DNA from 3 places in the Pseudomonas sp. BN414 genome. Region 1 is predicted to be linked to each of the others. Evidence: predicted binding sites of a transcription regulator. Region 1 holds the regulator's gene; each other region holds the start of a gene.
The links. Region 1 encodes FliA, which starts transcription of late flagellar genes. Its sites were predicted from a motif close to CTAAAGTTTNNNNNNNNNNNGCCGNTAA; they were not measured.
Positions count from the first base shown of each region.

Region 2: the regulator FliA is predicted to act here: its motif matches at 1,340-1,367, upstream of E8E95_RS05265 (methyl-accepting chemotaxis protein).
Region 3: the regulator FliA is predicted to act here: its motif matches at 1,283-1,310, upstream of E8E95_RS10860 (methyl-accepting chemotaxis protein).

Region 1 is NZ_SSOL01000071.1:198,682-201,954, reverse strand. Features, by position in the region: gene flhF (flagellar biosynthesis protein FlhF) at 1-731, shown strand, start outside; gene fleN (flagellar synthesis regulator FleN) at 802-1,635, shown strand; gene fliA (RNA polymerase sigma factor FliA) at 1,632-2,378, shown strand; gene E8E95_RS18975 (chemotaxis response regulator CheY) at 2,462-2,836, shown strand; gene E8E95_RS18970 (protein phosphatase CheZ) at 2,857-3,273, shown strand, end outside.
Region 2 is NZ_SSOL01000033.1:61,450-64,722, forward strand. Features, by position in the region: gene E8E95_RS05265 (methyl-accepting chemotaxis protein) at 1-1,272, opposite strand, end outside; gene E8E95_RS05270 (metal-dependent hydrolase) at 1,391-2,428, opposite strand; gene E8E95_RS05275 (hypothetical protein) at 2,613-2,900, opposite strand.
Region 3 is NZ_SSOL01000054.1:62,224-65,496, reverse strand. Features, by position in the region: gene E8E95_RS10860 (methyl-accepting chemotaxis protein) at 1-1,240, opposite strand, end outside; gene E8E95_RS10855 (hypothetical protein) at 1,487-1,666, opposite strand; gene E8E95_RS10850 (DUF3203 family protein) at 1,747-1,992, opposite strand; gene E8E95_RS10845 (sigma-54 dependent transcriptional regulator) at 2,300-3,273, opposite strand, start outside.

The sequences.
Region 1 (3,273 bases):
GGCGCATGCTGCTGGCGCACCTGGCTCACGCCATTCGCACGCCGCAGATCGAACCGATGGAAGAGGGTGGCGTGATCGCCCTGGTCGGTCCGGCCGGCATGGGCAAGACCACAACCCTGGCCAAGATGGCTGCCCGCTACGTGCTCAAGTACGGCGCGCAAAACGTCGCCCTGGTGAGCATGGACAGTTTCCGCATCGGCGCCCAGGAGCAGATCAAGACCCTGGGCCGAATCCTCAATGTGCCGGTGACCCTCGTCGATCCGGGCCAATCCCTGACCCAGGCCATCGCGCCCCTGGCCCGCAAGCGTGTGGTGCTGATCGATACCGCCGGTCTGCCGGTCAACGATCCGGCCCTGACCATGCAGCTCGAAGCGCTGGCCAGCCGGGCGATAAACGCGAAGAATCACCTGGTGATGGCGGCCACCAGCCAGAGCCAGGTGCTCAAGGCGGCCTATCACAGCTACAAGCGTTGCGGCCTGGTCGGTTGCATCATCACCAAGGCGGATGAAGCCGCCAGCCTGGGCGAGGTATTGGGACTGGCTATCGGCCAGCATCTCCCGGTAGCCTATCTGGCCGACGGCCCGCGAATCCCGGATGATCTGCAGGTTCCGCGCAGCCACCAGCTGGTGAGTCGTGCGGTCAGCCTCCAGGCTCCGGAGGACCCGAGTGAAGAAGCCATGGCCGATCTGTTCGCCGGGCTTTACCAGAATCCGGCGCGCCGCGCCGGTTGAAGAATTGTGAGCCGCCCCGTGTGGGGCGGTGCTGGACCGCCAAACTGGCCCCTAAGGCAAGGTATTTGAAATGGGTAGTATGCATCCCGTACAGGTGATCGCGGTGACCGGCGGCAAGGGCGGCGTTGGCAAGACCAACGTGTCCGTCAACCTCTCGCTGGCCCTGGCCGATCTCGGCCGCCGCGTCATGTTGTTGGACGCCGACCTCGGCCTGGCCAACGTCGACGTCCTGCTCGGCCTTACCGCCAAGCGCACCCTGGCCGATGTGATCAATGGCGAATGCGACCTGCGCGACGTGCTGTTGCAGGGGCCGGGGGGCATTCGCATCGTCCCGGCCGCCTCCGGCACCCAGAGCATGGTGCAGCTTTCGCCCATGCAGCACGCCGGCCTGATCCAGGCATTCAGCGAGATCAGCGACAACCTCGACGTGCTGGTGATCGACACCGCCGCCGGCATCGGCGATTCGGTGGTCAGCTTCGTCCGTGCCGCCCAGGAAGTGATAGTGGTGGTCTGCGACGAACCCACCTCCATCACCGACGCCTACGCGCTGATCAAACTGCTCAACCGCGACTACGGCATGAGCCGCTTCCGCGTGCTGGCCAACATGGCCCACAGCCCGCAGGAAGGGCGCAACCTGTTCGCCAAGCTGACCAAGGTTACCGATCGCTTCCTCGATGTCGCCCTGCAGTACGTGGGCGCCGTCCCCTATGACGAATCGGTGCGCAAGGCCGTGCAGAAGCAACGCGCGGTCTATGAAGCCTTCCCGCGCTCGAAGTGCTCCCTGGCGTTCAAGGCCATCGCACAGAAGGTCGACAGCTGGCCGCTGCCGGCCAATCCGCGGGGCCACCTGGAGTTCTTCGTCGAGCGGCTGGTCCGGCAGCCGTCCACGGAAACCCCTGTATGACACCCGCCACGGGGCTGCGTATGTACGGCAAGGCACAGGCAAGGGATTCGCAACATCAGCTGATCGAACGCTACGCCCCCCTGGTCAAGCGCATCGCCTATCACCTGCTCGCGCGCCTTCCGGCCAGCGTTCAGGTGGAAGACCTCATGCAGTCTGGGATGATCGGACTGCTCGAAGCCTCGAAGAAATACGATGGCAGCAAGGGTGCCAGTTTCGAAACCTACGCCGGCATCCGCATCCGCGGGGCCATGCTCGACGAGGTCCGCAAGGGCGACTGGGCGCCACGTTCGGTGCACCGCAACACGCGCATGGTGAGTGACGCGATCCGCACCATCGAGGCCCGAACAGGTCGCGACGCTAAAGATCAGGAAGTTGCTGCCGAACTTGGATTGAGTCTCGAAGACTACTACGGCATCCTGAGCGACACCTTGGGCAGCCGCCTGTTCAGCTTCGACGACCTGTTGCAGGACGGCGAGCAGGGCGGTGTGCACGAGGACGCCGGTGTCACCCAATTCTCGCCTTCCCATGATCTGGAAGAAGACCGTTTCCAGGCCGCGCTGGCTGATGCCATCGCGAACCTGCCGGAGCGTGAGCGCCTGGTGCTGGCGCTGTATTACGACGAAGAACTGAACTTGAAGGAAATCGGTGAAGTGCTGGGGGTCAGCGAATCACGTGTCAGCCAGTTGCATAGCCAGTGCGCCGCACGCCTGCGCGCACGGCTCGGCGAGTGGCGCGCGCGCTGAACGGTACACCGCTTTCAGATTTGGATGGCGTCCCCGGCAAGAGGGACGTTTGAGACTGTACGGAGGTCGACTTGGACAAGAACATGAAAATCCTCATCGTTGATGATTTCTCGACGATGAGACGCATCATCAAGAACCTCTTGCGCGACTTGGGATTCACCAATACCGCCGAAGCGGACGATGGCACCACCGCCCTGCCCATGCTGCACAGCGGCAACTTCGACTTCCTCGTGACCGACTGGAACATGCCCGGCATGACCGGTATCGACCTGCTGCGCGCGGTACGCGCCGATGAGCGCCTGAAACACCTGCCGGTGCTGATGGTGACTGCCGAGGCCAAGCGCGACCAGATCATCGAAGCGGCCCAGGCCGGTGTGAACGGCTATGTGGTCAAGCCTTTCACTGCCCAGGTCCTGAAAGAAAAAATCGAGAAGATCTTCGAGCGGGTCAACGGCTGAATGTCAGCCGCGAGGGCACCATGGACCAGAAAGAACACCTGCTGGGAGACTTCGAGTCGACCCTGAAAGACCGTGCGCGGGAACTGGTGGACAGCCTCGAAAAAGGCAACTTCACCGACGCCGTACAACTCATCCACGAACTCAATCACGTCCGTGATCGCGGCCTCTACCAGGAAGTCGGCAAGCTCACCCGTGAGCTGCACAACGCCATCGTCAACTTCCAGATCGACCCGCACCTGCCCCATGCCAAGGAGATGTCGCAGATCGCCGATGCGACCGACCGCCTTTCCTATGTGGTGCAGATGACCGAAAAGGCCGCGAACCGCACCATGGATCTGGTGGAGGAAAGCGCGCCGCTGCTGGGCGGCCTGAGCGACGAAGCCCAGAAGCTGGGTGAGGAATGGGGCCGCTTCATGCGTCGGGAAATCGGCGCGGAC
Region 2 (3,273 bases), on a different contig from region 1:
CATCCCGGTGATTTCCTGGGTCGACTGCGCGGTGCGCGCCGCCAGGTTGCGTACCTCGTCTGCCACCACGGCGAAACCCCGGCCGGCTTCCCCGGCGCGGGCGGCCTCGATGGCGGCGTTCAGTGCCAGCAGGTTGGTCTGTTCGGCGATGCCTTTGATCACCTGGATGATGGAGTGGATCTCTTCCGAAGACTCACCCAGGGCGGTGATGGTGCTGGAGGACTGGTTCACTGCGTCGGCGATGCGATTCATGCCTTCCACCACCCCGAGGATCACCTTGCCGCCGCTGCCGGCGAGGTCTTCCGACTGGGCGGAAATGCTCTGCGCATTGCGCGCGTGTTCGGCGATCTGGCCGATGTTGGTGATCATCTGTTCCATGGCTGCGGCCATGCTGGTGGCGCTGTCGGATTGCTCGCTGGCGCCGTCGACGATGCTTTGCGAGGTCTCGCTGAGACGGTGCGCGGTACCGCGCAGTTCCTCGCTCTCGCTGCGGATGGTGGCGATCATCTGCCGCAGGTTGCCCTGCATGTCGGCCAGCGCCCGTTGCAACTGGCCGGCTTCGTCGTCGCTGTCGATGCTGACCTGGGTGGCCAGGTTGCCCTGGGCGATGGCACGCGCCACGCCGACGGTTTTCTCCAGCGGCCGTAGCACGGCGCGCATCAATTGGCCGGTGACCAGGCAGAGCAGGCCGATCACCAGCAGGATGCCTCCGACCAGCCATTTGGCGGCGTTGCTGACGGCCGCTTCGCCATCGGTGCGGGTCTTGGCCGCATGGGATTCGATCTTGCCGCTGAGGGCTTCGTTCTTTTCTTCCAGCTCGCCGAAGCTGCGTTCGAAGGAGGCCAATTCGGCACGGGCCGCCTGCGAGTCGCGCAGGGCGAGGTTGACGATCCGCTCGGCGTCGCCGATGTAGATTTCCAGGGCGGGCTGGGATTCGGCGATTGCGTTGCGGATATCCGCCGTGAGCGGCAGCTTGGCGTTCTCGCCGAGGGTGCGGCGGAACCATTCGCTGTGATCGCGCAGGTCATTGCGCACCTGGTCGGCGCCGGCCTGGTCGCCCGGCTGCACCACCAGGGCGGCCAGCACGTCCGCGCGCAGGGCGTCGTGCATCATGTCGCCCTCCAGGTGGTTGCGCAGCGCGCTGACGCTGAGCTGGTTCTCGGCCAGCGCGTCGGCGAGGTCGGTCTGTCCCCAGTAACCGATGCCACCCAGGAGGGTGGCGGCGAGGACGCTGATTGCCCCGGAGGCGACCATTTTCTGTCTTATTTTCATGTCCTGTACTCGCTGGATTGGCCGAATGCTGGCAAGGGTAGTCCAGCAACAAGTGGCGCTGGAGTGTTTATCGGCCGCCAGGCGAGTGGCATGAGGGGGGGACGACTCAGTGGATTCCCTAGCGCTGCAACAGTCCCGCCCAGCTGGATAGGGGAATCACCTGATCCTCGTGCCAGATCCGCTGCCAGAGCAGCTTCAGGCGCTCCAGGTCGCCCCGGCTGGTCGGCCAGCGGCGTGCCTCCGTCACCGGTTGCCAGCGGCCGTCGCGCTGCTCCGCGAGGATGAAGCGGAAGGGGTGGAAACCGGTCATGCCGAGGCGCAGGTCAGTGACCACCAGCATCTGGTCGATCTGGTCGTAGCGCAGGATGCCGTGGGTGAACCAGGCCAGCCGCACGTGCTGCGGGGAGTCCCGCAGGCGCCGGGCCAGGTCGGTGCCGCGCGGTATGCGCTCGAGCCTGGGTGGCGCGTCGTCGAACCAGCTGACCAGCGCTTCGTGGTAGTCCTCGCCGTCCAGCACAGTCACGCGCCAAAGCAGCGTGTTGAAGGGTGTAGGCGCGCTGAAGATGGTTTGCGGACGGATGCCGTCCCGCTCCAGCACGTCATACACCCGCTGTTCGGCCATGAACTTGCCGCCAAGGCTGGAGAGCAGGTAGAGGCTCGACAGGGCCAGCGCCGCCACCGGTAGGCGCGGCTTGCGTCCACGCAATCCGAACAGCAGGCCACCGATCACCGCTGCGATCAGCGGCAGGGTGTAGAGCGGGTCGATGATGAAGATGCTCGACCAGGCGATGGGCGGCGTCTGCATCGGCCAGAACAGTTGGGTGCCGTAGCTGGTGAAGGCATCCAGCAGCGGGTGGGTGACCAGCACCAGCCAGAGGGCGAGGAACAGGCGCTGGGTGGTATACTCCGGATTGGGGCGCCATCGTCGTACCAGCAAGGTCAGCAGGGCCGCCAGTGCCGAGAGCACGAAGATCGAATGACTGAAACCCCGGTGGTAGGTCATCGCCGCCACCGCGTCGGTGTAGCGGATCACCACGTCGAGGTCCGGCAAGGTGCCGAGCATGGCGCCGTAGAGCAGCGCCTTGCGTCCTTGCCAGCGCCCGAGCAGCGCCCCCTGGATAGTGGCGCCGAGCACCGCCTGGGTGAGTGAGTCCATTGCCATCTCTCGAAAATGATCCGCCGGCTAAATTACTGCGCCGACAGCCATCCCGGCAGCGGGAAATTCTCACCAGATTTTTCCGACAATGGAGAGGGTGAAAGACCGTATGGATGCGAAATGAATCCTGCTGATTCCCCTCCTGGTGCGGGGCGGACCAGGAGGGGAAGCTGTTGCCGACCGATTACTCGTACACCACTGGACGATGATGGATGCGTGATTGATAGCGGGATTTCTGTGCGGGTTCAGCCGCTTGCGTCGGGGTCCCTGACCCGGCCGCCGTGGGTTTTTCCTCGACCAGTTGGGCGAAACGCTCGCTTTCGTCCTGGGTCGTCTGCTCGCGCTGTGCTTGCAGCTCCTTGTGCTGGATGAGCCGGTCGCTGCCTCCTTCAGCTGTGGCCTGGAAAGAGGTCAGCGCGACAAGAGAGAACAACAGGCTGGAGAAGGCAGTGGTGCTAATTGCGGATTTCATGTTTCTTCCTCGTTTAAACACTTGAACAACCCCCGAGGCCGGATATTAAGGAAGAACTTAGGTGCCGCCAGAAGTATTTTGTGGTGCCTGACAAATGGCCAATTTAAAGATAATTGGTAGTTTTATAAGGAGCTGATTGGCATGGAGTATTCCGTAATTCATGCTCTTTTGAAGGGCATGTAACGGACTGTTGTTAGGTATGTAATTGGCTGTAATTGAGTTGTTTCTGTCGGGTTTCAGGGAAACACTTCAGAAACAAAATAAGTTGGGCAACAGAGCTCACTGGTCCGACTTTTGACTTGGAATGCCGGTAGTGATTTCAATGCCGCCCCGAAACGCCCGCTCGCGTTCCCCCCGATACCCCGTTCTACAA
Region 3 (3,273 bases), on a different contig from region 1:
CGTTACCCGCCTGACCGGACAGTTGCAGGCCCAGTTCGGCCTGCTCGCGACCACGGTCGATCATGGCGACGGCGCGTTCGGCCAGTTGTTGGTTCTGTTCCACCACCTTGGAGATTTCCACCGTCGCCGCACTGGTGCGCGAGGCCAGTTGGCGGACCTCGTCGGCCACCACCGCGAAGCCACGTCCCTGCTCGCCGGCACGGGCCGCTTCGATGGCCGCGTTGAGGGCCAGCAAGTTGGTCTGGTCGGCGATTCCGCTGATGCTCTTGACGATGGCACCGATGACCTGCGACTGCTGGTCCAGCGCCTCGATGCCCTGAACCGCCTCCTGCATACGGGTGGCGAGCTCGCGCATCACCTCCACCGTCTGCTGCACCACGGCGGCGCCGCGCTGGGCGCTGTCGTCGGTGCCCTTGGACGTCTCGAAGGCGATGCTGGCGGCCTCGGCCACCGCCGCCTCGCGGTTGACCTGCTCGGTGATCACGGTGGCGAACTTGACCACTTTGTAGAGACGGTCGTGGGCGTCGATGATCGGGTTGTAGGAAGCCTCCAGCCAGACGATGCGGCCATATTTGTCGATGCGTTTGAAGCGGTCGGCAATGTATTCGCCGCGACGCAGTTTGTCCCAGAAGGCCTGGTACTGCGGCGAGTTGTATTCCTCCGGCTCGCAGAACATGCGGTGATGCTTGCCGCGAATCTGTTCCAGGCTGTAGCCCATGCCGTCGAGGAAGCGGTCGTTGGCCGTCAGCACCTCGCCCTTGAGGTTGAACTCGATCACCGCCGTCGAACGCTGCAGGGCGTTGATCAGGTTCTCGTGCTCGCGGGAGGTCTCGATGGTGCGTGTGAGGTTGCTGGCGTAGAGGGAAAAGCGCTGCAACTGGCCGGTGCTGTCGCGCAGCGGTTGCAGGATGCAGCGCAGCCAGGCCTCTTCACCGTCGCCACGCAGCAAGCGCACCACTCCCGCCAGGTGCTCGCCACGGTCCAGCGCGGTTTTCACCTTCAGATGGAAGTCCAGGCCGCGAACGTGTTCGGGGATCATCTCCAGCAGGTTCTTGCCGAGCAATTGGTCGGCGCGGTAGAGCATCTCCTGTTCGAAGTTGCGGTTGACCGAATCGATGCGGCCACGCGCGTCGAGGTAGAGCGCCAGCATTTCTTCATCGAGGCTGTCGCGCACCTGCTGGATGGAAGACAGCTCTTCGCGCAGGCTGAGCAGTTCCTGTTTCAAACGGGAGTTGAACATGTCGGGGCTCGGGGGAGGTGATTACGCAGGGAGGTATTTCCTGCATCGGCTGCGCGGGCGGCTTCTTTAGGCTCTGGGTATCCCCTCGCGACCACCGGGAGGGTGATTGCGAAATGTGTCGGGAGGGAGGCGGCCTGGCTGGCCGGCAGAGGATCGCTGGCGCGCGATGAAGATGGGTGACATCCGTGTCTGATCGCATTCTGCCATTAGCTAATCAGGCGGCGCTACAGGTAAAAACAATTCTCGTTACCCATGACGGGAGTGACGGAAGGTTTCCGCGTCGTCGAGGGTGGTGTCGAAGAGCGGATCGTCCGGATCGCGCTCCAGGACCAGGTCGACATAATCCGGGTCGACCAGCCAGCGCGGAAAGTCCGCCAGGGCCTTGTTGTCACGTCTATGCGTGTCGGTATTGCGCTCGCTGCTCATGTGAACCCCTTCAAAACCAACGGCTCGTATTCATTGGAACGGCGTGCACGCCGTTTCGTTTCTGCCAGTCATCCGCTGCCTCAGTGCTCGCCCGGCCCGTCGCCACCGTCGACGAACAGGTGCTTGCGATCATCCTTGGCGCCGGCGCCAATCAGCATCTGCGCCTGGTCCTCGCTGATCACCGCATTGCCATCGACACAACGGATCACCGACGCGCGCAGGTCCTCATCGGTATTGACCACTATCTGGTGAATCGGCAGCTCGATCAGCCTGCCATTGAGTTCCAGGGTGCAGAGGTCACGGTCCAGGTCGATGCTGACAGTCATGTCGGTGTCCTCGGGAACGGGGCATATGCCGGTAGAAGCGCGAGGAGGCAGCGAAGTTCAGGGAATCTGATCGGAGGGCGGCGGGCCTGGGCGCTCGCGGCACCCCGGATGCGAAGGCGCCAGCCCCTTGCGGAGCTGGCGCCTGGAATAAGAAAGCGGGGCCGGTGTGAGGGCACCGAACCCCGGTGGACGATGCGGCGATGCGAGCAGGATCGCAGCCCGGCCACAAGGATCTCCTCCTCCCGTATTGGCGAGAGGGAGTGCTAGGGAACAGTGACGCCCGTGGGCGTCGGGGCCTGATGGCGGATCAGTGACGGCGATCCGGCCGGATCAGGCCCAGTTTTTCGATTCGGTAGCGCAGCATGTCCCGCGTCAGCCCCAGCAGGCGGGCGGACTTGGTGACGTTCCAGTCGGTCTTGTCGAGCATGCGGATGACCATTTCCCGCTCGGCCTCGGGCTCGGCGCCATGACCGTCGCCATTGCCGTTGCCATGGGTGCGGTAGTGGGCCGTTGTGTCCTCCACCAGGCTCGGGCAGATATGCAATTGCGCGGCGGTGATCAGGTTCGCCTGGGCCAGCAGCACGGTCTGCTCCAGCATGTTGCGCAGCTCGCGCACGTTGCCCGGCCAGCTGTAGCTCTGCAGCACATGTTCGGCCTCGGCGGAGAACTGCAGGCCGGGCTTGCCGTAGCGCTTGCCGTGCTGCTTGAGGAAATGCCGGGCCAGCAGCAGGACGTCCCCCTCGCGCACATACAGCCGCGGCACGCGAACGGAGATGATGCGCAGGCGGAAGAACAGGTCGCGGCGGAACTTGCCCTGCTGGACCATCTGTTCGAGGTTGCAGTTGGTGGCGCTGATGATGCGCAGGTTGACCTTGCGTTCCTTCACCGAACCGATGCGGCGGATGGTGCGGTCTTCCAGCAGCTTGAGCAGCTTGGCCTGGAGCACCAGGTCCATCTCGCCGACTTCGTCGAGAAACAGGGTGCCGCCATCGGCCGCTTCCACCAGGCCCAGGCGACGGTCCTTGGCATCGGTGAAGGCGCCCTTCTCATGGCCGAACAGCTCGGCCTCCAGCAGGTGCGCGGGAATCGAGGCGCAGTTGAACTCGACGAAGGGGCCACGGCTGCGCGCGCCGTCGAAATGCAGGGCGCGGGCGATCAGTTCCTTGCCGGTCCCGGTCTCGCCTTCGATCAGCACCGCAGGCAGCTCGGCGTCGGCCATGCGGCTCTCGGCATCCAGCAGCTGGCGCACCATGGATTTGACTTCCATCATCGCCGGCGACT